3 regions of the Protofrankia sp. Cas8 genome follow, and region 1 is predicted to be linked to each of the others. Evidence: predicted binding sites of a transcription regulator. Region 1 holds the regulator's gene; each other region holds the start of a gene.
What was found. Region 1 encodes LexA, which represses DNA repair genes until DNA is damaged. Its sites were predicted from a motif close to CGAACNNNNGTTCG; they were not measured.
Positions count from the first base shown of each region.

Region 2: U9977_RS00195 (HNH endonuclease signature motif containing protein) is a predicted target of LexA. The motif match lies at 4,420-4,433, and genes of this name have one in related genera.
Region 3: pcrA (DNA helicase PcrA) is a predicted target of LexA. The motif match lies at 4,233-4,246, and genes of this name have one in related genera.

Region 1 is NZ_CAUVXI010000014.1:34,670-41,449, forward strand. Features, by position in the region: gene U9977_RS04420 (hypothetical protein) at 1-275, shown strand, start outside; partial or broken gene U9977_RS04425 (alpha/beta fold hydrolase) at 278-1,012, shown strand; gene hflX (GTPase HflX) at 1,040-2,491, opposite strand; gene U9977_RS04435 (EAL domain-containing protein) at 2,537-3,424, opposite strand; gene miaA (tRNA (adenosine(37)-N6)-dimethylallyltransferase MiaA) at 3,474-4,403, opposite strand; gene lexA (transcriptional repressor LexA) at 4,406-5,179, opposite strand; gene U9977_RS04450 (LysM peptidoglycan-binding domain-containing protein) at 5,497-5,751, shown strand; gene nrdR (transcriptional regulator NrdR) at 5,861-6,310, shown strand; gene U9977_RS04460 (vitamin B12-dependent ribonucleotide reductase) at 6,396-6,780, shown strand, end outside.
Region 2 is NZ_CAUVXI010000001.1:35,350-42,129, forward strand. Features, by position in the region: gene U9977_RS00180 (thiolase family protein) at 1-840, shown strand, start outside; gene U9977_RS00185 (acyl-CoA dehydrogenase family protein) at 921-2,159, shown strand; gene U9977_RS00190 (VOC family protein) at 2,175-2,951, opposite strand; gene U9977_RS00195 (HNH endonuclease signature motif containing protein) at 3,143-4,315, opposite strand; gene U9977_RS00200 (ester cyclase) at 4,631-4,936, opposite strand; gene U9977_RS00205 (hypothetical protein) at 5,167-5,613, opposite strand; partial or broken gene U9977_RS26775 (AAA family ATPase) at 5,906-6,547, opposite strand; gene U9977_RS00215 (hypothetical protein) at 6,499-6,762, opposite strand; gene U9977_RS00220 (hypothetical protein) at 6,769-6,780, opposite strand, start outside.
Region 3 is NZ_CAUVXI010000002.1:69,084-75,863, forward strand. Features, by position in the region: gene U9977_RS00910 (nitrate- and nitrite sensing domain-containing protein) at 1-587, opposite strand, end outside; gene guaA (glutamine-hydrolyzing GMP synthase) at 1,136-2,677, shown strand; gene U9977_RS00920 (threonine/serine dehydratase) at 2,748-3,854, opposite strand; gene pcrA (DNA helicase PcrA) at 4,254-6,686, shown strand; gene U9977_RS00930 (M23 family metallopeptidase) at 6,729-6,780, opposite strand, start outside.

The DNA.
Region 1 (6,780 bases):
CCGGGGGATTCGACGAGCGCGCCGCGGCCCATGACGCAACGGTGGCGGCGGCGTTGGCCGCCGCCGACGCGTCCGCGCTGCTGCGGCTCGAGCCCGACCTCTCCCGTGAGCTGATGGCGGCGGGGCGTGCGTCGTGGCAGGTGCTGGCCGGCGCGAGCCTGGTTGCCGGATCGAGCAACACGCACGTACGGTCATGTGTGTCTCGCGCTGAGTACGTTGATGCACCCTACGGTGTGGGGTACGTGGTCGCCTTCTGGGAATGGGGGAGTCGCTAGCCATGCTCTCGACGCCGACGGAACTGCCACCAGGGGTGCGGCGCCTGACCTGTGCGGGTCTCGCGGCGCTGCGAGCCGGTTCCCCGGCGGACCCACCGGTCGTCCTGCTGCCCGGCTACACCGGGAGCAAAGAGGACTATCTGATGATCATGACAGGGCTGGCGCAGGCCGGGTTCAACGTCATCGCGGTCGATCAGCGCGGCCAGTACGAGTCGTCTGCCGCCGATCCGGAACGGGACTGCACGGTCACGGCTCTTGCCGAGGATGTCGGACGGGTGGTTGACGACATCGGCCAGCCGGTGCATCTGCTGGGCCATTCCTTCGGCGGTCTCGTCGCCCGCGCCGCGGTCATCAGCCGGCCCTCGTCCGCGGCGAGCCTGGTGCTGCTCTGCTCCGGCCCCGCCGGCATCGTCGGCGCCCGCCGGATCGCGCTGCGAGCCATGCGGGTCGTCTACGACCGCAGCGGTCGCGACGCGGTGTGGGCCGCGGTGCGCGCTGCGGACACCGCCGTCTACCCGCCCGGCGGCCGGGAGTTCCTCGAGCATCGCTTCTTCGCCAGCAGCGATGTCGGGCTACGGGTCATGAGCGAACAGCTCCTCGACGAGCCTGACCGGGTCGGCGATCTCGCCGCCGCGACCGGCGCGGTCGACACGCCTGTTCTGGTCGCACACGGCATCGCCGATGACGCCTGGCCGCCGCATTTGCAGGCGGACATGGCGGCGCGCCTCGGTGCCCGCTACGAAGTGATCCCTGGGGCCGCGCACTCACCTGCGGCCGAGAGTCCCCGGGCTACCGAGGCTGTGTTGATCGATTTCTGGCTGAAACACGGCGAGCGCAGCGGCGAGGCCGACCGGTACCCGGGCCCGCACCTCGGTGCCGTCCGCGGTGTGCCGCAGATCGAGGACCTCGCCGTCGGCGTAGACCCGTGACACCAGATCCCCGCGGGCGAACGGTACGAGCACGCATACCTCCACCGCCGGGTGGGGCACACGTTCGGTCAGCGCCTCCACCAGGGTGGACAGGCCCTCGCCCGTGCGTGCGGACACGAATACCGCGTTCGGGATGCTTCGGCGCAGCCCGGCCAGGACCTCCGGGTCGGCGGTATCGATCTTGTTGACCACGACCAGCTCGGGGACGTCCCCGGCGTCGACGTCGTTGACCACCATGCGGACAGCCGAAATCTGCGACAGCGGATCGGGATGCGAACCGTCGACCACGTGCAGGAGGAGATCGGCGTCCGCGACCTCCTCCAGCGTCGAGCGGAACGCCTCGACGATCTGGTGCGGCAGGTGGCGGACGAAACCGACGGTGTCAGCGAGGGTGAAGGTCCGACCGTCGGGGAGCGTGGCCCGTCGCACCGTCGGGTCCAGCGTGGCGAACAGCGCATCCTCGACGAGTACGCCCGCGCCCGTCAGGCGGTTGAGCAGCGAGGACTTGCCGGCGTTGGTGTAGCCGGCGATCGTGACCGCGGGGACCCCGCTGCGTTGGCGCGACGACCGTTTCGTCGCCCGGATCGTCTTCATGTCGGCGAGCTCGCGGCGGAGCCTGGCCATGCGCGCGCGCAGCCGTCGCCGGTCAGTTTCGATCTTCGTTTCGCCAGGGCCCCGGGTCCCGATCCCACCGCCGGACCGCGACATCGACTCACCCCAGCCACGCAGCCGCGGCAGCATGTACTGCAGCTGGGCAAGCTCGACCTGCGCCTTGCCTTCCCGGGATGTCGCGTGTTGGGCGAAAATGTCCAGGATCAGCGCGGTCCGGTCGATGACCTTGACCTTGACGACGTCCTCCAGCTGGCGCAGCTGGCCGGGAGTCAGTTCACCGTCGCAGACAACGGTGTCGGCGCCGACGGCGGCAACGACCTCGCACAGTTCCCGTGCCTTGCCGGAACCGACGTACGTGGCCGCGTCGGGGGTGTCGCGTCGCTGGACGAGTGCGTCCAGGATGACCGAGCCGGCCGTGTTCGCAAGGGCCGCGAGCTCGGTCATGGAGGTCGCGACGTCCGTTGCGGTCCCGGCGGTCCACACGCCGATGAGGACGACCCGTTCCAGCCTGAGCTGGCGGTACTCGACCTCGGTGACGTCATCCAGTTCGGTTGTCAGACCCGGTACCCGGCGCAGGGCCGCCCGGTCGGCGAGATCGTGTCCCTCACCGGTGGCGTCGAAGAAGTGGTTGCGGACGTGGTCGCGGATGGAGTCCTCAATGGCGGGAAGCGTCATATCGCCCTTCTCTGACGCGGTTGGATGCCGGCGGTCGATCCCTGATCAGCCGGCGCCGGCCGGGGTGCGTATCGGTACGGTGGCGGGGGGGTGGGAGGTGGCGTGGGAGGTGGGACCCGAGCGCCCATGCCGGCGGTCCGGTCGGCCACGGCCGAGCGCGATCATCCGGGCGTCGTCAGTGGGAACGGGCGGGCAGAACAACCGGCCGGCGCCGCGGTCACAGCTCATCGCGGCCAACCTGGACGCGATGACCATGCTGTCAACGCCCTCCGCTGTCACCACCAGCCGACGTCGGTGAGCCAGCGTGATGATCGAGGCCAGTACGGCTTCACCTTCCAGATCCCGCTGCATTGCGTGGAGGAAGCGACCGTCGATCTTCACCATGTCCAGTGGCAGGACGTCAAGAGTCGACATTGAAGCATACCAGGTGCCGAAGCCGTCGACGCCGATCGCTGGTCCGAACGAACGTAGGTGGGTCAACAGACGGGGTACCCCGATGTGCGCGAGCCCAAGAGTCTGTTCGGTGAACTCCAGCCCGAGGGCTCCCGGTGGCAGCCCGCGGCCAGACACGAGGCCTGCCACCTCGACGGCGAAGTCCGGCCGGGTCAGCTGGTCGGCGGTGACGTTCACCCACAGCCGGGGCGGGCGGATGGCGGTCCCCGATGCCATCTCGTGCCACGTCCGCGCCTCCGCAACGGCGGTTCGAAGCACCCAGCGGCCGACCTGTTCGGACAGGCCTGCGGCTTCGGCGACCGGCATGAACTGCGCCGGGCTCAGCAGGCCACGGTCGGGATGCTGCCAGCGCAGAAACGCCTCCATCGCCGGAACCGACCCGTTGCGCAGGTCCACCTCGGGCTGGTAATGCAGCTGCAACGACCCGTCGTCAAACGCGGCACACAGGGCCGGGACGAGGTTCAGCTCGAGCGCGGTCACAGATGTCTCCAGACGCCGGGATGAACGGGTCGCCGGTACCCATCGCCCGTCAGGCTGAGCGGACCATGCCCGCCACCTGCTCGACGTCAGGACGGTCCAGCCAAATTATGCGGGGATCGCGGCGAAACCACGACCGTTGTCGGCGGACGAATCGGCGCGTCGCGGCAATTGTTGCAAGTCGGGCGGATTCGTCTGATTCGATCGTGCCATCCAGCCAGGCCAGAATCTGGGCGTAACCCAGCGCCCGCGAAGCGGTGCATCCGCTCCGAAGCCCCATGTCGGCGAGCGTCCGGACCTCCTCGACCATGCCGGCAGCCCACATCTCCGCCACGCGGTCAGCGACCCGGGCGTCGAGCTGGGGATGATCGAGACCGATCTGAACAACGTCATAGACCGCGCGGTGCTCCGGTAGGGAGGCGGTGAAGCCGCCGGTAAGCTCCACCACTTCCAGCGCGCGCACGATGCGACGACCGTTGCCGACCAGTATGGCCGCAGCTGCCTGCGGCGCGCGTGCGGTCAGGTCGGCGTGTAACGCGGCAGCCCCACGTTCGGACAGCTCCCGTTCAAGGCGTGCTCGCACCGCCGGGTCGGTGCCGGGAAACCTGAGGTCGTCGATGACAGCCCTGATATAGAGCCCGGAGCCGCCGACGAGTACCGGGGTCCGACCGGCAAGCAGAAGATTGTCGATGACTGTTCGTGCCCTTGCCTGGTACGACGCCACGTCGGCGGTGTGGGTGACGTCCCAGACGTCAAGCAGATGGTGCGGGATGCCCTTGCGGTCCCGTGGCGGCACTTTGGCTGTGCCGATGTCCATGCCGCGGTAGAGCTGCATGGAGTCGGCATTGACGATCTCACCGCCGAGGGTGGCGGCGAGATCGATCGCGAGCTCGCTCTTGCCGGCCGCGGTCGGACCGACGACCGCCACCACTCGCCCGGCCTGCTTGCGGTCGGCCCTGTCCCGGTCGGCACAACCATCCATGTTCAGACCCGGCGTAGTACCGCGACGATCCGACCGAGGATCGACGCTTCGTCGCCCGGAATTTCGGCATAGGCCGGGTTCTGCGGCTGGAGCCATGCGTGGCCGTCACGGTGACGCAACGTCTTGACCGTTGCCTCGCCGTCGATCATCGCGGCGACTATCTCGCCGTTGTCCGCGACCGGCTGCTGGCGGACGACCACCCAGTCCCCGTCGCAGATCGCGGCATTGACCATGGAGTCTCCGACAACTCTCAGCATGAACAGCGTGCCCTCACCGACGATCTCACGGGGAAGCGGGAAGATGTCCTCCACCGCCTGCTCGGCAAGGATCGGCCCACCCGCCGCGATACGACCGAGGACGGGCACGTAGGCCGCTTCACGGCGGGCTTCCGGCGCGGCGGTGGACTCCCCGGTGCCGGCCGTCAGGGCCAGTGGCGGCCCGAGGTGAAGGCTGTCGCGTGCCGTCGGCCGTACCGGCGCGTCCGCTGAGAGCACTTCCATGGCCCGCGGACGGTGGGGGTCACGGCGCAGGAAGCCCTTCTCCTCCAGCATCTTGAGCTGATGCGCGACGCTGCTCGTGCTGGTGAGCCCGACCGCTTCGCCGATCTCGCGGACACTGGGCGGATATCCGCGGCGCTCGACGGCATTGCGGATCACCTCCAACACCTTGCGTTGGCGGGGGGTCAGGCCCGACGCGTCCGCCGGCCCATCCGGCAGGTCGCGCACGGTACCGCGCGGTGGCCGGCCACGTCGGGTGCGGTTGGGGTCGGTGGTCATACCTGCCGTTCTCCTTCGTTTTGCGGTCGTGACAGACTCCGCTCCCGGTAGACCTGGTGTTTTCGCCAGGAACCGGAGCCGGTGGCCACGACCGACATCTCATCGGTACGACCGTAACCGCAGCGACCGGATTTTTCAAACGTCTGTTCGAGCGTGTCGTGGCGATTCTGTCGGAGTCATGAGGTACAAACTCGATCAGACGTTCGATCGAACGGTTGTTCGTAGTTCGTGATCTCAAGGGGTGAAGGGCCGTGTTGAAGGGGTGCGTGGTGGAGCGGCCGGCGCTGCCTCCACTGAGATTGACCCGGCGAGGCCGGATGGTCCTGGTTGCGCTCGTCGCGATTGCCTTCTGTCTGATCTTGTCCCTCGCGCGGGTCACATCGTTGGCCGCACCGCGCGGCGGTGCGGGTTCCAGTCGTGTTCACGTGGTCCGGTCCGGAGAGACCTTATGGGGCATAGCGCGTGCGCTGGCTCCTGAGGGTGACACTCGGGTGATCGTGGCGCGGCTGGCCGGTATGAATCAGCTTGCCACCATCGATCTTGTTCCCGGGCAGGCGCTTCGCCTGCCGTGACCGTCGGACGCGCCGACGGTTTGCCAGTTCATGGTGGTGAGCCCTATGGTTAACCACAACATGTGGTAGTTGTGGAGTTGTAAGTCATCAAGATCTTGGGGGATCGTCCGTGCGATGCCCGTTCTGTCGACACCCGGACAGCAGGGTTGTCGACAGCCGCGAGGCTGAGGAAGGTGCCGCGATCCGCCGTAGGCGATCATGTTCGTCCTGCGGCCGTCGGTTCACGACGATCGAGGAGGCATCGCTGAGGGTGATTAAGCGCAGCGGTGTGACCGAGCCGTTCAGCCGCGCGAAGGTGGTCGCGGGTGTGCGCCGGGCATGTCAGGGCCGACCGGTCGAGGCCGATGCGCTGGCCCAGCTCGCTCAGCTGGTCGAGGACAGGTTGCGTGCGTCGGGAGCGGCCGAGATTCCCTCGGACGAGATCGGCCGGGCGATTCTCGGCCCACTGCAAGTTCTTGACGAGGTCGCCTACCTGAGGTTCGCCTCGGTGTATCTGGCCTTCGAGTCCCTGGCGGACTTCGAGACCGCGATCGCGGGCCTTCGGGCGCAGGCCAGATAGTTCACGGGTCGGCGAGTTGTCGTCCCTGCCGTACCCGCCAGACGCCGTACCCGCCAGACGCCGTACCCGCCAGACGAGGAGCGCCATGACCGAGACCCGTGGCACGAAGTCGAGCCGGCCCGCTGGTAAGACCAGCGGCCTGACGGTCGGACGTGTCCACACGTCGCCCGGCGTGCATCCCTACGACGAGGTCACCTGGGAGCTGCGGGACGTCGTCATGACCAACTGGCGGGACGGTTCGGTCAACTTCGAGCAGCGCGGGGTGGAGTTCCCCGACTTCTGGTCGGTGAACGCCACGAACATCGTCACGAGCAAGTACTTCCGTGGTGCGTTGGGCAGCGCCACCCGCGAATGGTCCCTGCGCCAGCTCATCGACCGGGTCGTGCGCACCTACGCGGCGGCCGGGTTGGAGAACGGGTACTTCGCCTCGGAGGCCGACGCCGAGGTCTTCGAGCATGAACTGGCGTGGA
Region 2 (6,780 bases), on a different contig from region 1:
ATTGGGTTCGACAAGCACCCGCGTGGCGCGTTCAACTCCGACCCGGCCAGTTACGGGCTGGGGGACTGGTACGGCCGGACCGGTCTCATGGTCACCACCCAGTACTTCGCCATGAAGACCCGGCGTTACCAGTACGAACACGCGGTCTCCGACCGGTCACTGGCCCGGGTCGCGGTGCGCGCGCTGCGCAACGGCGAGGCCAGCCCCACCGCCTGGCGGCGCACCCCGCTCACCGAGGATGAGGTACTCGCCGCGCCGACGGTCAACGCCCCGCTGACCCGATCGATGTTCTGCTCGCCGAGCGAGGGAGCGGTCGCCCTCGTCCTCGCCCGTGGCGACCGTGCCGGTGACCTGTGTGAACGCCCGGTGCGGCTCGCGTCGGTGGCGTTGCGCACCCGCCGGTTCGGATCGTTCGAGGTGTTCTCCCCGTGGCTTGCGCCCGATCCTTACCACAGCCCGAGCATCGACGCGGCTGCCGCGGCGTTCGCCGCCGCCGGTGTCGACCCGTCCGAGGTGGCCGTCGCGCAACTGCAGGACACCGACAGCGGCTCGGAGATCATCCACCTCGCCGAAACGGGCCTGTGCGGGCACGGCGAGCAGGAGAAACTCCTTGCTGACGGCTCCACCGAGGCCTACGGCCGCCTCCCGGTCAACACCGACGGCGGATGCATCGCCAACGGTGAGCCGATCGGCGCGTCCGGACTGCGCCAGGTGCACGAGGTCGTCCGCCAGCTGCAGGGGCGGGCGCTGGGCCGGGCGGTCCCCGGGGCCCCGCGGGTCGGCTTCACCCACGTGTACGGCGCGCCGGGACTGTCCGCCTGCGCGGTCCTGACCGTCTGAGCTGACCGTCCAGGTCGACCGTTTGAGCTGACCGCCTGAGCTGACCGTCTGATGATGCCGTGCGAAAGGGACCCCCACCGATGACCGCTTCGGGCAGCAACGTCGACCTCGTGACCTGGCGTGGCGAGGTACGGCGCTGGCTCGCCGCCACCGTTGCCGCGCCGGTGGCAAGCCACGGCCCGCCCGACCTCGCGGTGTTCCGTAACCTCTCCGACGGCGACGAGCACACGTTGCTGGAGAACGTCCGAGCCTATCGGCGGGCCCGCTACGACGCGGGCTACGGAGCGCTCACGCTGCCGGTGGAGCACGGCGGCGCCGGTCTGCCCGCGCTGTTCGCGACCGCCTTCGCCGAGGAGGAACGCGCGTTCGCCGTGCCGCCGTCCACCGAGCTGATCAGCGTGACGACCGGTCTGGTCGGCCCGGCCGTGGCGATGTTCGGCACCGAGGCACAGCGGGAGCAGTTCGTCGGGCCGCTGCTGCGTACCGATCTGCTCGCCTGTCAGCTGTTCAGCGAACCCGGGGCCGGTTCCGACCTCGCGGCACTGGCCTGCCGCGCCGTGGCGGACGGGGAGACCTGGGTCGTCGACGGGCAGAAGGTCTGGTCGTCCGGCGCGCGGTTCGCCGACTACGGACTGTTGCTTGCCCGCACCGACCCGGACGTGCCCAAGCACGCCGGGATCACCGCCTTCCTGGTTCCCATGGACGCCCCCGGTATCGAGATCCGCCCGATCCGGCAGATGAGCGGAGGTACGTCGTTCAACGAGGTCTTCCTCACCGGCGTCCGGATCCCCGACGCCCTGCGTGTCGGCGCGGTCGGCAACGGTTGGCGGGTCGCGAACGCGACGCTGTCCTTCGAGCGCACCGCGTCCGGATCGGTGACCCGGCGTAAGGGCGGAACCTTCGACGACGTGCTGGAGCTCGCCCGCCGCCTGGGCCGGGCCGGTGACCCGGTGGTCCGTCAGCAGCTCGCGGATCTCTACATCCGGACGGTGCTGCGGGCCGCGACCGCCGGACGGGTGGCGCGGGCCGCAGCGGCCGGGGCGTCGCCGGGGCCGGCGGCATCCGTCGGCAAGCTGGTCGCCTCCGACGTGCTGACCCGCACCGGCGAGCTCGCCGTCGACCTGCTGGGTAGCCGGGCGGCGGCCGACTCCGGTGAGGGGTTCGGCTGGACCGAGCATCTACTCGGCGCGCCCGGCTACCGGCTGGCCGGCGGAACCGACCAGATCCAGCGGAACATCATCGGAGAGCGGGTCCTGGGCCTGCCGGCGGAGCCGCGGATCGACAAGGACGTGCCCTGGTCCGCGTTGTCCCGCTCCTGAGCGGCGGCCTGAACCTCACCCGGGCGGGTTCTGGGCGGAGGCGATGACGTGGAACGCCACACCGAACGGGTCCTCGACGATGGCGACACGCCCGTAGGGGGAGTCCTGGGGTTCGCCGGGACATGCGCCGCCGCCGTCGAGGACCCGCCGTACGGCCGCGTCGGTGTCCTCGACCTCGAAGTAGGTGATCCAGGATGACGACGGCGCGTCGGCCACGCCGTGAATTCCGCCGATCATCTGGCCGTCGCCGCGGTGCAGCACGGTGTAGTCGATGTCGGGAGCCGCCATGGGTTCCAGGGTGTAGTCGAAAACCGCCTGGTAGAACGGGCGGGCCGCGTCCGCTGTGGGTGTGCGCAGCTCGTTCCACGCCAGGGAACCGGGTTCGTTGACGATCCGCGCGCCGGGGTGCATACGGCCCTGCCAGAGGCCGAACTGCGCGCCGGTCGGATCGAGGGCGATCGCCATCCGCCCGGCGTCCATCGCATCGATGGGCGCCACGACGACCTGGCCGCCGGCGTCGGCGATGTGCTTGGCAGTGCCGTCAGCGTCGTCGGTGGCGAAGTAGAGGTTCCACCAGAAGGAGGTGGCGTTCGGGTCCGGGTTCGCCATGACGGCCGCCACCGGCTGCCCGCGCAGCAGGCACATCGTGTAGCCCCCGGCTTCGGGGGGTCCCTCCTCGAACTCCCAGCCGAACAGGGTGCCGTAGAACTCCTTTGCGCGTTGGATGTCGGGAATGCCGAGGTCGATCCAGGTGGGTGTCCCCGGCGGTTGGTTACTCGTGACTTCGACCATGGGTCCGTCTCCTTCGAGCGTGTCGGGTACAGGCCTGCCTACCCATCCTCGACATCTCCTGACGGTTCGACCAGTCCCCACGCTCGCAAGCCCACGCCGACTCCGGGGTCCTCAGCTGAGGACGGTGATCCTGGCGCCTGTGCCGGAGAGGTAGAGCGGGCTGTCGGTGATGTTCACGCGGTCCTCCTCTTTCAGAACGGTGGTGGCTCCGGCTCCGGCTCCGGGTTGGGGTTCGGGTTCGGGTTGCAGTCGATGTAGGGTTCCGGACTGGTGTGGTGGACGCGTTTTTCCGGGCTCGTCCAGGTGACCGACCCGTCGGAGCCGGCCAGGTTGACCGACCATTTCCCCCCGTGTTTCATGCGGTGGTGGCGGCGACACAGAGTGAGCAGGTTTGCCGGGTCGGTGGTCCCGCCGCCAGCATGGGGCTGGACGTGGTCGAGGTCGCAGGCCGCGGCGGGTTTACGGCAGCTCGGGAACCGACAGGTGCGGTCCCGGGTCTGCACGTGACGGGCGAGCGCGGCTGAGGGGAACCGTCGCCGGCTCACATCCAGGAGACTGCCGTCGACGGGGTCGGTGAGGATCCGCCGCCAGGTGGCGTTGGCCGCGCAGGCCAGGTCGCGGGCGAGCCCTGCGGAGATCGGCCCGTAGCCGGCCAGCTCGCCGGGGGCGTCGGTCAGCCCCAGCAGGGTGTCGGCAGGCACGATCACCCCGATCTCGATGTGGACGGGTTCGTAATCATGATGGCGGCCCAGCAGTAGATCGGTGAGGACGTCCGCGCGGCGTTCATCCATGCTCCGGGGATCGTCCGGAGCGCCGGCACAGCGGGCGAGGGCGTCGATGTGCTGGTAGGCGGCCTGGGCTTCGGCAGCCGGCAGGAACGCCCACAGTTCGGCCATGCCGTCATCGAGGGGTCCGATGCGCACCTGCCGCTCCCGGCGCTGCTTCTCGTGGCGCCGCTGGGCGCCATCGGGGTCGACGGCGAGCACGGCCCGGCGCAGGGCCTGGCGGAACAGCGTGTGGCTCGCCCGACCGCCGCGGGCCAGCACCTTCTCCTCGACGGCCGCCGCGTGGACCTGTGACAGCGAGCCGGTGGCGTCGGCGACCGCGCGCGCTCGGCCCAGGTCGATCGCACCGGCTTCCAGAGCGGCCAGGGTGGCCGGTAGCCGGTAGGTCACCGTGTGCGCCAGCTTCAGCTGGGCGGCTGCGGCGCTGCACGACAGGTCCAGCTCGATGGCGATCTCGCTGGCGGCGAACTCGCTGAACACCGGGTCCGGCCCGGCCGCGGACCGCAGCTCGACGAACCGGGCCTGCGTGCGGATCAGCGCCGCGTCCAACCTGGCCTTCTCCCGCACGATGGTCGTCATGAGGGTCAGGCAGGCATCCGCATCCAAGGCGGCGATAGGCTCGGGGCCTGCGCACGCATCACATGTTGGGCACGCATCAGATCTTGCGCACCCATCGGTCGGATCGAACATATGTTCAGTTTAGCTCGCTATCCCGACATTTCCACCCCGTTCAGCGACCCGGATTCGTCGTCGGGCCGCCCCGGACGCCTTCACCATCGCGGCAACCTCGACGGCCCGACGACGATTCTGCGTGGACAAGGCGTGCTCCTGGATGTTCCAACCCGGCCAGGTAACTGCTGGTGCCGCCCTTGACCGACGACCGGTGGACGCGGGTCAGCCGCTGACGCCGATCTGGCCGAGCAGAGTCGCGTGGTCGAAGGAGACGGTCTCCTTGACAAGCCGGTCGCCGTCGAAGTGGAAGACGCAGCCGCAGCGCACGTCGATGGGTCTGCCGGTGGCGGGCACACCGGCCCACGGGCCATGGTGGGTAACCGCCATCCGGGTGTCGACGAACACGATGTCGTCGCCGTGGTGGATTGAAAGGGCTTCGGCGGCGAAATCGGGGAACGCGCCGAACAGCATGGTCAGTAGCTCCTCGACCGCTTGCGGCCCGTTCGTCGGGGCGCCCAGGGCGACCACGTCGTAGTTGGCCTCGGCGAAGGTGTTGAGGGTGGCGGCCCTCGGCCTCCATGTGCGTCCGCACGATCGCTTCGCGGCGGGCCCGCAGCTTGGCTTCGGGAGTGGTGTTGGTGTCGGTGTCGGTGGTGGCCGTGTTAGTGGTTGTCGTCATGGCCGCAATGGTGCGCGGGCGGCCCCGGCCCGGAGATCCCGGAGATCCCGGAGATCCGCCATTTGCCGTCGCCGGCAGACTATGTACACGCTTTCCCCGCGGCTGGCTGCTGGCTGCTGGCGGATTCAGGCGATGCCCGAGCGCACGGCGAACGCTGTCGCCTCAGCAGGTCGGCGGCCAGGAAGACGTGGGTGGGGTTGGCGAGGTCCGCATCATCCGCGCGGGTCGCGAGGGTGACCAGGCGTCGCCCGATCGCGATCCGCTCGGTCAGATGGCCCGCTCCCCGCAGGGTGAACTGGCGGGCGTGCAACGCGACCCCGAGGGCCGCGTCGTCGCCGCTTACGCCGGCCACCTCGAGCGCTTCGGCACTGCGTTCCCGCGCCGGTTCACCACCGGCATGCCAGTACAGCTCGATCGCCAGTCGGCTGAGCAGCCGTGCCCGAAGTGCGTGATTGTCGGTGTTCGCCTTGATGGCGTGGGTGAGCAGGGAGACCAACGTCCAGTCGACGGTGCCTGCGGTGACCACGGTGGTGCCCGCGCCCAACGCGGCGCGGGCGAGTTGTGCGCGTGCGCCGCAGCGTGCGGCCATCTCGGCGGCGCGGTCGCAGGCGCGGCGCGCACTGTCGCGGTGGCCGGCCCGCGCCCATGCCGGCGGCGTCATGCCCGCCGGCGTGCAGCAGCCTGGACAGCTCCTGTACGAAGAAGGGGTTGCCGCCGGTCCGGGCGTGCATCGTCGCCACGATGTCGCGGTAGGCGGCGATGACGAGCACCGGGGCGTCCGCAAGTTCCCCGGTCAGATAGGTCAGCAGCAGCACCGAGGGCTCGTCGGCGCGGTGCAGGTCGTCGATGACGATGACGAGGCCGCTGCCTTCACCGGCCAGCCGGACCATGGTGCACACCGCGTCGAACAGACGGAATCGGGACGCCGCGTCGGGCTGGCCGGGGGTGCTATTGATCAGGCGCTCGATGTCGGTCCACCCCGGTCCGAGTCGCTGCGCGTACAGACCCGGCACCGGCGTGGGTCGGCGGTTCGGGTCGGTGACCAGAGCCCGCAGCACCTGGACCCAGGGCCAGGACGCCGGCGCGCCACCGTCCTCCCGGCAGCGGCTGGAGACCGTGCGGACCCCGGCGGCCGTGGCGTGCGCGAGCAGTTCGTGCAGGAGCCGGGTCTTGCCGATCCCGGGCTCGCCGCCGAGCAGCACGAGCCCGCCGCGGCCCGCGCGTGCAGCGTCCAGCCGGTCGACGAGCAGGCCCAGCTCAGCGTCCCGGCCGACCAGTGGGGCCGGGCCTGCGGCCTGGAACGCAATCGGACGGCCCCCCTTGTGCACCTGAGCACTGTCGACCGCCGAGGCCACCGCCGTCCACACATCCCACCCGTTGGCCGAAGGCCGGGTCCGTAGGGCCGCGCAGCTTATCTGTCGGTCACCGTGGGGTGGCCGGTTCCGGCGTGAACGGGCCACACCGTGTCTGGTACCGGTACCGAGCCGTGGTCACCCTCGTGGACCTGGGTGAGGATCGTGTGCAGCTGAGAATCGGCGTGGACCTCAGCCGTGTGCCGCCACTCGGTGAGCAGCTGCGAGATCGGGGCCATGTTGTTCACCGCTGCCGTGGCGTGTGCGGTCCGCACGAACTCGGCGGCCAGCTCGTCGGCCGCGGCGGCCGGCAGGAACCGCACCTATACCTATGCAAGCAC
Region 3 (6,780 bases), on a different contig from region 1:
TCGACGGAGTTTGGCGAGGCGATGGTCAGCGCTGTCGCGCGCACATTCTCTCGTCGGGAAAGCCGGTTGGCTGCTGATGCGATTGCCGCCCGGGTCTGGTCGCTGAAGGCGTTCTGGCGTCCCCTGGTGGCGTCATCGTAGTCTCTGGCCGCCTGGTCGACCCGTGTCTGTGCCGCTTTGACCGCATCGAGGGAACGCGGTTGTCCCGAGCTCGCGACATATCCGACCGTGTAGGTACGTTCCCGCTCCAACTCGAACACGAGGGTGGTGGCACCGCGAGCGATCTGGATCATGTCCCGGACCCGGTTGATCTCCCGCGTGCTGCTAAGGACGGTATTGGCACCCAGGGAGGCGTTGACCAGGATGGCGATCATTGGGACGGCGAGAATCGCGATCAGTTTGGTCCGGACCCGCCAGTTCGACGGAGTGGCAAGGTTCGCCGCTATCCGCCGTAGGCCGCCGGGTCCCGGCAGCGCAATGGCGGCCGCGTCGACGCGATGCCCGCCACCGTCGGCGGGTTCCTCCGGCGTCACCTGGGATGCCGTGGGCGCGTCGACGCCCTTGCTGGCTATCGGTTGTCTGCGCACGTACCTTCGCAACCTCTCCGCCAGCCTCCCGGAACACGTCGTACCAGGATGGCTCGGTATCGGGTCCGGATGTCCCTCGACTGGCACCTTAGCGGTACGGACAGGCGGCCCGAAAGACGCCTACCCTAGGTTAGCCGCCCAAAGAAGATCCGATCATGGTTCTTTCGGCGCCGCCGGAGACCGGGGAACTGTTGTCCAGTTCCGACTCGATGCGGCCGACGCCCTTCTCGCCGAACCTATGGGTGGCCGGGCGGACACGGCTTGATGGCACTGATGAATGCCGGGATCGTGACGATCGCTCAGGCTACTCGGACGATGGTTCCCCGTCGTCGCGGTACCACAGTCGTGTCACAGTCCGTGGCACGCCTGTGACACCTGCGGCTGCCCTGGGCGGTGTCCCGTGCCGCCGGCCGTGGGAAAAGAGCCATGATCGCCCGGCTTTCGGTCTGCCGGCTTCGTAGGCTGGCGCCGTGAACACCGCAGCCCCGCAGCCCGCCGGACGTTCGACCGGTACCGATTCGGGATCCCATTCCGTCCACGACCGGGTTCTGGTCGTGGACTTCGGTGCCCAGTATGCTCAGCTCATCGCCAGGCGGGTCCGCGAGTGCCACGTGTATTCGGAGATCGTGCGGTGGGACCTTCCGGTCGAAGAGATCGTTGCCCGGCGTCCCGCCGCGGTCATTCTGTCGGGCGGGCCGAAGTCGGTGTACTCCCCGGGTGCCCTGGAGGTGGATCCGGCCCTGTTTCGTGCCGGCATCCCCGTGCTGGGCATCTGCTACGGCCATCAGGTGATGGCGCATGCGCTGGCTGGGACCGTCGCGCGAACGGGTACGGCGGAGTACGGCGCGACCCGGCTCGCGGTCGCGGCACCGGGCGTCCTGTTCGCGGATCTGCCGGTTGCCCAGCAGGTGTGGATGTCCCACGGTGACTCGGTGACGGCTGCGCCGCCGGGTTTCGTGGTGACCGCGGCCACCCGGTCGACCCCGGTCGCGGCTTTCGAGAACACCGAGCGGCGGCTGTTCGGCGTCCAGTTTCACCCGGAGGTCGTGCATACCGACTGGGGCCTGGACATCCTGCGGCACTTCCTGTTCGCCGGTGCCGGGTGCCGACCGAACTGGACCATGCTCAACATCGCGGACGAGGCGGTGGCGGCGGTGCGCGCCCAGGTCGGTGCTGCCCGGGCGATCTGCGGACTGTCCGGCGGGGTGGATTCGGCGGTGGCGGCGGCCGTCGTGCACCGGGCGGTAGGTGATCAGTTGACCTGCGTGTTCGTCGATCACGGGTTGTTGCGGGCGGGCGAGGCTGAACAGGTGGAGACCGACTTCGTCGCCTCGACCGGGGTCGAGCTGGTCCATGTGAAGGCAGCCGACCGGTTTGCCGCCGCGCTTGCCGGTGTCACCGACCCCGAACGCAAGCGCAAGATCATTGGTCGGGAGTTCATCCGGGTCTTCGAGGGCGCGGCCCGCGAGCTTGAGGCGCGGGCCGAGATCGAGGGAGCTCAGATCGAGTTTCTCGTACAGGGGACCTTGTACCCGGATGTCATCGAGTCCGGCTCACCGACCGCAGCGAAGATCAAGTCGCACCACAATGTGGGTGGGCTTCCCGACGATCTGCGCTTCAACCTCGTGGAGCCGTTGCGCATGCTGTTCAAGGATGAGGTCCGTCGGCTCGGCGAGGAGCTCGGGCTGCCCGAAGAAATCGTCTGGCGACAGCCCTTCCCCGGGCCGGGCCTTGCTGTCCGGATCATCGGTGAGGTCACCCTGGAGCGCTTGGAGGCGCTGCGGGCCGCGGATGCGATCGTGCGCGCGGAGATCCATCGTGCCGGGCTGGACCGTGAGATCTGGCAGGTGTTCGCGGTGCTGCTGGCTGATGTCCGTTCGGTGGGGGTGCAGGGGGATGAGCGCACCTACGGGCACCCGGTGGTCCTGCGTGCGGTCACCAGCGAGGACGCGATGACCGCCGACTGGGCTCGGTTGCCCTACGAACTGCTCGAACGCATCTCCAACCGGGTGGTCAACGAGGTCGCCCAGGTGAACCGGGTGGTGTACGACATCACCTCGAAGCCTCCAGGCACCATCGAGTGGGAGTAGCGCGCCGAGCGCGGTGTGTCCGGGTTCAGCCGGTTCAGCCGGTTCAGCCAGTTCAGCCGGTGCGGCTCGTTCAGGCTGCGGGCGTCTGCAGGGACTCGGCCGCCAGAGTCCGCACGCGGGTGGCGGTCACCTGGTCGATGTTTCCACCAGAGAGGACCACCGCGGTCGGGCCCTGCGCGAGGCCCGGATGACGTAGCAGCGCCGCAACCCCGGCGGCGCCGGCGGGCTCGACCAGTTGGCCATCGGCACGGGCAAGCAGCACCATCGCCTCCCAGAACGCCTCCTCGTCCACCGTGACCATGTCATCCACCAGATTCGAGGCGAGAGCCAGGGTCAGCGTGCCCGGACTCTTCACAGCCATGCCGTCCGCGACTGTCGTCGCCGCTACCCGCAGCCGCTGCCCGCAGCGCCAGGAGCGGGCGAATGCCGGAGCGCCCGCCGCCTGGACACCGATCACCCGCACATCGGCCCGGCGCCGGCGCAGTGCCGTGGCGATGCCCGCGATCAGCCCGCCGCCGCCGACGCTGACCAGAACCGTACGCAGCCCGGGTAGCTGCTCGATCAGCTCGAGCCCGATCGTGCCCTGACCGGCGATTACCAACGGGTCGTCGAAGGGGTGTACGAGCAGGCCACCGAGGTCGTGCGCAGCCGCCTCCGCGGCAAGCAGAGCGGCGTCGACGCCACCGGAAACGAGCTCGACGCGAGCGCCGAATCGCCGGGTTCGCGCAATCTTGGTCGTATTCGCCTCCGCCGGAACGAAGATTGTCGCGGGGACATCAAAGCGGGCCGCCGCGTAGGCCACGCCCTGGGCGTGGTTCCCAGCGCTGGCCGCGATCACGCCACGGGCGCGCACGTCAGGGTCGGCGAGGGCGATCCGGGTGAAGGCGCCACGCACCTTGAACGAGGCGGTGCGCTGTTCGTTCTCGCACTTGAACCAGACCGGCATGCCGGTCAGCCGGGACAGGTGCGTACCGCGCACTACCCGGGTGCGTCGGGCGACCCCGGCCAGGACCGCCGCGGCCCGGTCGACATCGATGTCGGCGGGATCGACGCGGGCCCGGTCGACGGCCGACCAGCCGGCGTGCTGGTCGGCTACGGGCGGGCCGGGTCTTGACGGGGCGTCGGTATCGGCATCGTCGGTGGTGGTCGGGGCCTGGGTGACGGCTGGTCGGCTCATCGCTGCTCTCCCGATGGCTCGGCGGCCACCTTCCGCAGTGGCCGCGGCAACAAAAAAGCCCCCCGCCGGAACGGCAGGAGGGCAAGGCGCGCGGACCCGGAGTGCTGGATTCGTCAGACGGGCTCGCACGCCTCAAAAATGATCATAAGATGCTGCGCCACCTTCCTAGGATGCTCGCGCATGCCGATGGTCGTCAAACCGACCATCCGTGATCGTCCTGATCCCGGCGGCCGGCCACCTGCTCGCGCGGTTGATCGATTCCGGTATCGTCCGGGCGTCGGATCGGACCGGACGCCGATCCGCACTACGCCCTGTCGTGAGGCCGGCCGGCGCCTCGTAGGGTGTTGAGTGTGCATCGTTGCCAGAACTGTCGGACGTCGAACGTATGATCGATTCACTATGAGTACCCTATTCGGTGGTCCGTACGCCGACTTCGACCATGCTGGTTCCAATGCTGGTTCCGATGCTGGTTCGGATGCCGGCGCCGATGCCGGCTTTGACCCGGGTGGGCCGGGGGGTCGCCCGGCCGCGTACCTCGATCCCGATCTTCTGCTGGAGGGCCTGAACCCGCAGCAGCGGGCCGCGGTCGTCCATGCCGGTTCGCCGTTGCTCGTGGTGGCGGGCGCGGGGTCGGGCAAGACGCGGGTGCTCACGAACCGGATCGCCTACCTGCTGGCCGCACGCGGGGTCCGCGCCGGTGAGATTCTTGCGATCACGTTCACCAACAAGGCCGCGAACGAGATGAAGGAGCGGGTCACCGCCCTGGTCGGCGCTCGGACGCGGGCGATGTGGGTCAGTACCTTTCATTCGGCCTGCGTGCGCATTCTGCGGTCGGAAGCAACGCGTCTCGGGTTCACCAGCAGCTTCTCGATCTATGATGCGGCGGATGCGCAGCGGTTGATGGCGTTGGTCGCCCGCGACCTGGACCTCGATCCCAAGAGGTATCCGCCCCGCGCGCTCGCCGCCGGGATCAGCAATCTCAAGAACGAGCTGGTCGACTGGGAGACCGCCCGGGACAGGGCGGCCAATCATCTTGAGCGGGCCACCGCCGAGGCCTACGGCAGCTACCAGCGCCGGCTTGCCGAGGCGAACGCGTTCGACTTCGACGATTTGATCATGGCCGTCGTGAACCTGCTGCAGGCTTTCCCGGACGTCGCCGAGCACTACCGGCGCCGGTTCCGGCACGTCCTCATAGACGAGTACCAGGACACCAACCATGCTCAGTACGTGCTCGTGCGGGAGCTGGTCGGGCGCGCGTCCCCCCGGACCGTGGACGGCGAGCTGGTCCGTCCGGATGCCGACGATCATGGTGTGGAGCCGGCCGAGTTGTGCGTGGTGGGTGACGCCGATCAGTCGATCTACGCTTTCCGGGGCGCGAACATCCGCAACATCGTCGAGTTCGAGCAGGACTACCCCGAGGCGACCGTGGTCCTGCTGGAGCAGAATTACCGCTCCACGCAGACGATCCTGTCGGCGGCCAACGCGGTGATCGCCCGTAACGGGCAGCGGAAGCCCAAACGGCTGTGGTCGGACGCCGGCGACGGCGAGAAGATCGTCGGTTACGTCTCGGACAGTGAGCATGACGAGGCCGCGTTCGTAGCCGCCGAGGTTGATCGGCTCACCGACGCGGCAACAGCCAGGCCGGGTGACGTCGCCGTCTTCTACCGCACCAACGCCCAGAGCCGTGTCTTTGAAGAACTGTTCATGCGGGTCGGGCTGCCCTACCGGGTGGTCGGTGGGGTGCGTTTCTACGAACGGCGGGAGGTCCGGGATCTCCTCGCCTATCTGCGGGTGGTGGCCAATCCGGCGGACACGGTGAACCTGCGACGCATCATCAACGTACCCAAGCGGGGCATCGGTGACCGCGCCGAGACAACGCTGGCCACCTTTGCCGAACAGCAGCGGATTCCGTTCGCCGACGCCCTGAGCCGGGCGGCGGAGGTCCCAGGCCTGACCGCCCGCTCCGCAACCGCGGTCGGTGGTTTCGTGGATCTTCTTTCCGAGCTTCGGGCGGTCGTGGCTGCCGGTCCGGTCGCGGTGCTGGAGGCGGCCCTGGAACGAACCGGGTACCTCGCCGAACTGACTACTCAGGACACCATCGAGGCTGAGGGCCGGGTGGAGAACCTCCAGGAACTCCTCAGCGTGGCCCGGGAGTTCACCGAACGCTTCCCGCAGGGTTCGCTCGCCGACTTTCTTGCGCAGGTCTCCCTGGTGGCCGATGTCGACCAGATACCCGATCCGGCGGAAGGCGGAACCGGGGCCGTCACGTTGATGACCCTGCACAGCGCCAAGGGACTGGAGTTCCCGGTGGTGTTCCTGACCGGGTTGGAGGACGGGATGTTCCCGCACATCCGCACGCTGGGCAACCCGACCGAGCTGGAGGAGGAACGTCGCCTCGCCTATGTCGGCATCACCCGAGCCCGGGCGATGCTGTATCTGACGCGGGCGCACGTTCGCAGCGCCTGGGGCCAGCCGGCGTACAACCCGCCGTCGCGTTTTCTCGACGAGGTGCCGACGGAGCTGGTCAACTGGCAGGGCAGCACCCGGCCGCCGTCGCCGGTGGCCGCGCCGCGGGCGTCGATGTGGGGCTCGGCATCCGCCGGGTCGTCGACGGCGAAGGCCGGTGGCCTGCCCGGACGCCGTCCGGCGCCGGTTCCACGCCCGATGCCCGATCTTGCTACGGGTGACCGGGTCAACCATGACACGTTTGGCATGGGTCAGGTCGTCGCGATGGCGGGGTCCGGTGACAATCTCGAGGCAAGCATCGACTTCGGAGACGGAACGGGGACCAAGCGGCTGCTCCTGCGCTACGCCCCTGTTGAAAAGCTCTGAGGGTCGGCGGCGGCCATCATGGGCGTCGCTGGAATCTGTCGCTCAATAGGTCACGCCGTGTTCGGCGAGCCAGGCCAGCGGATCGATCTTGATG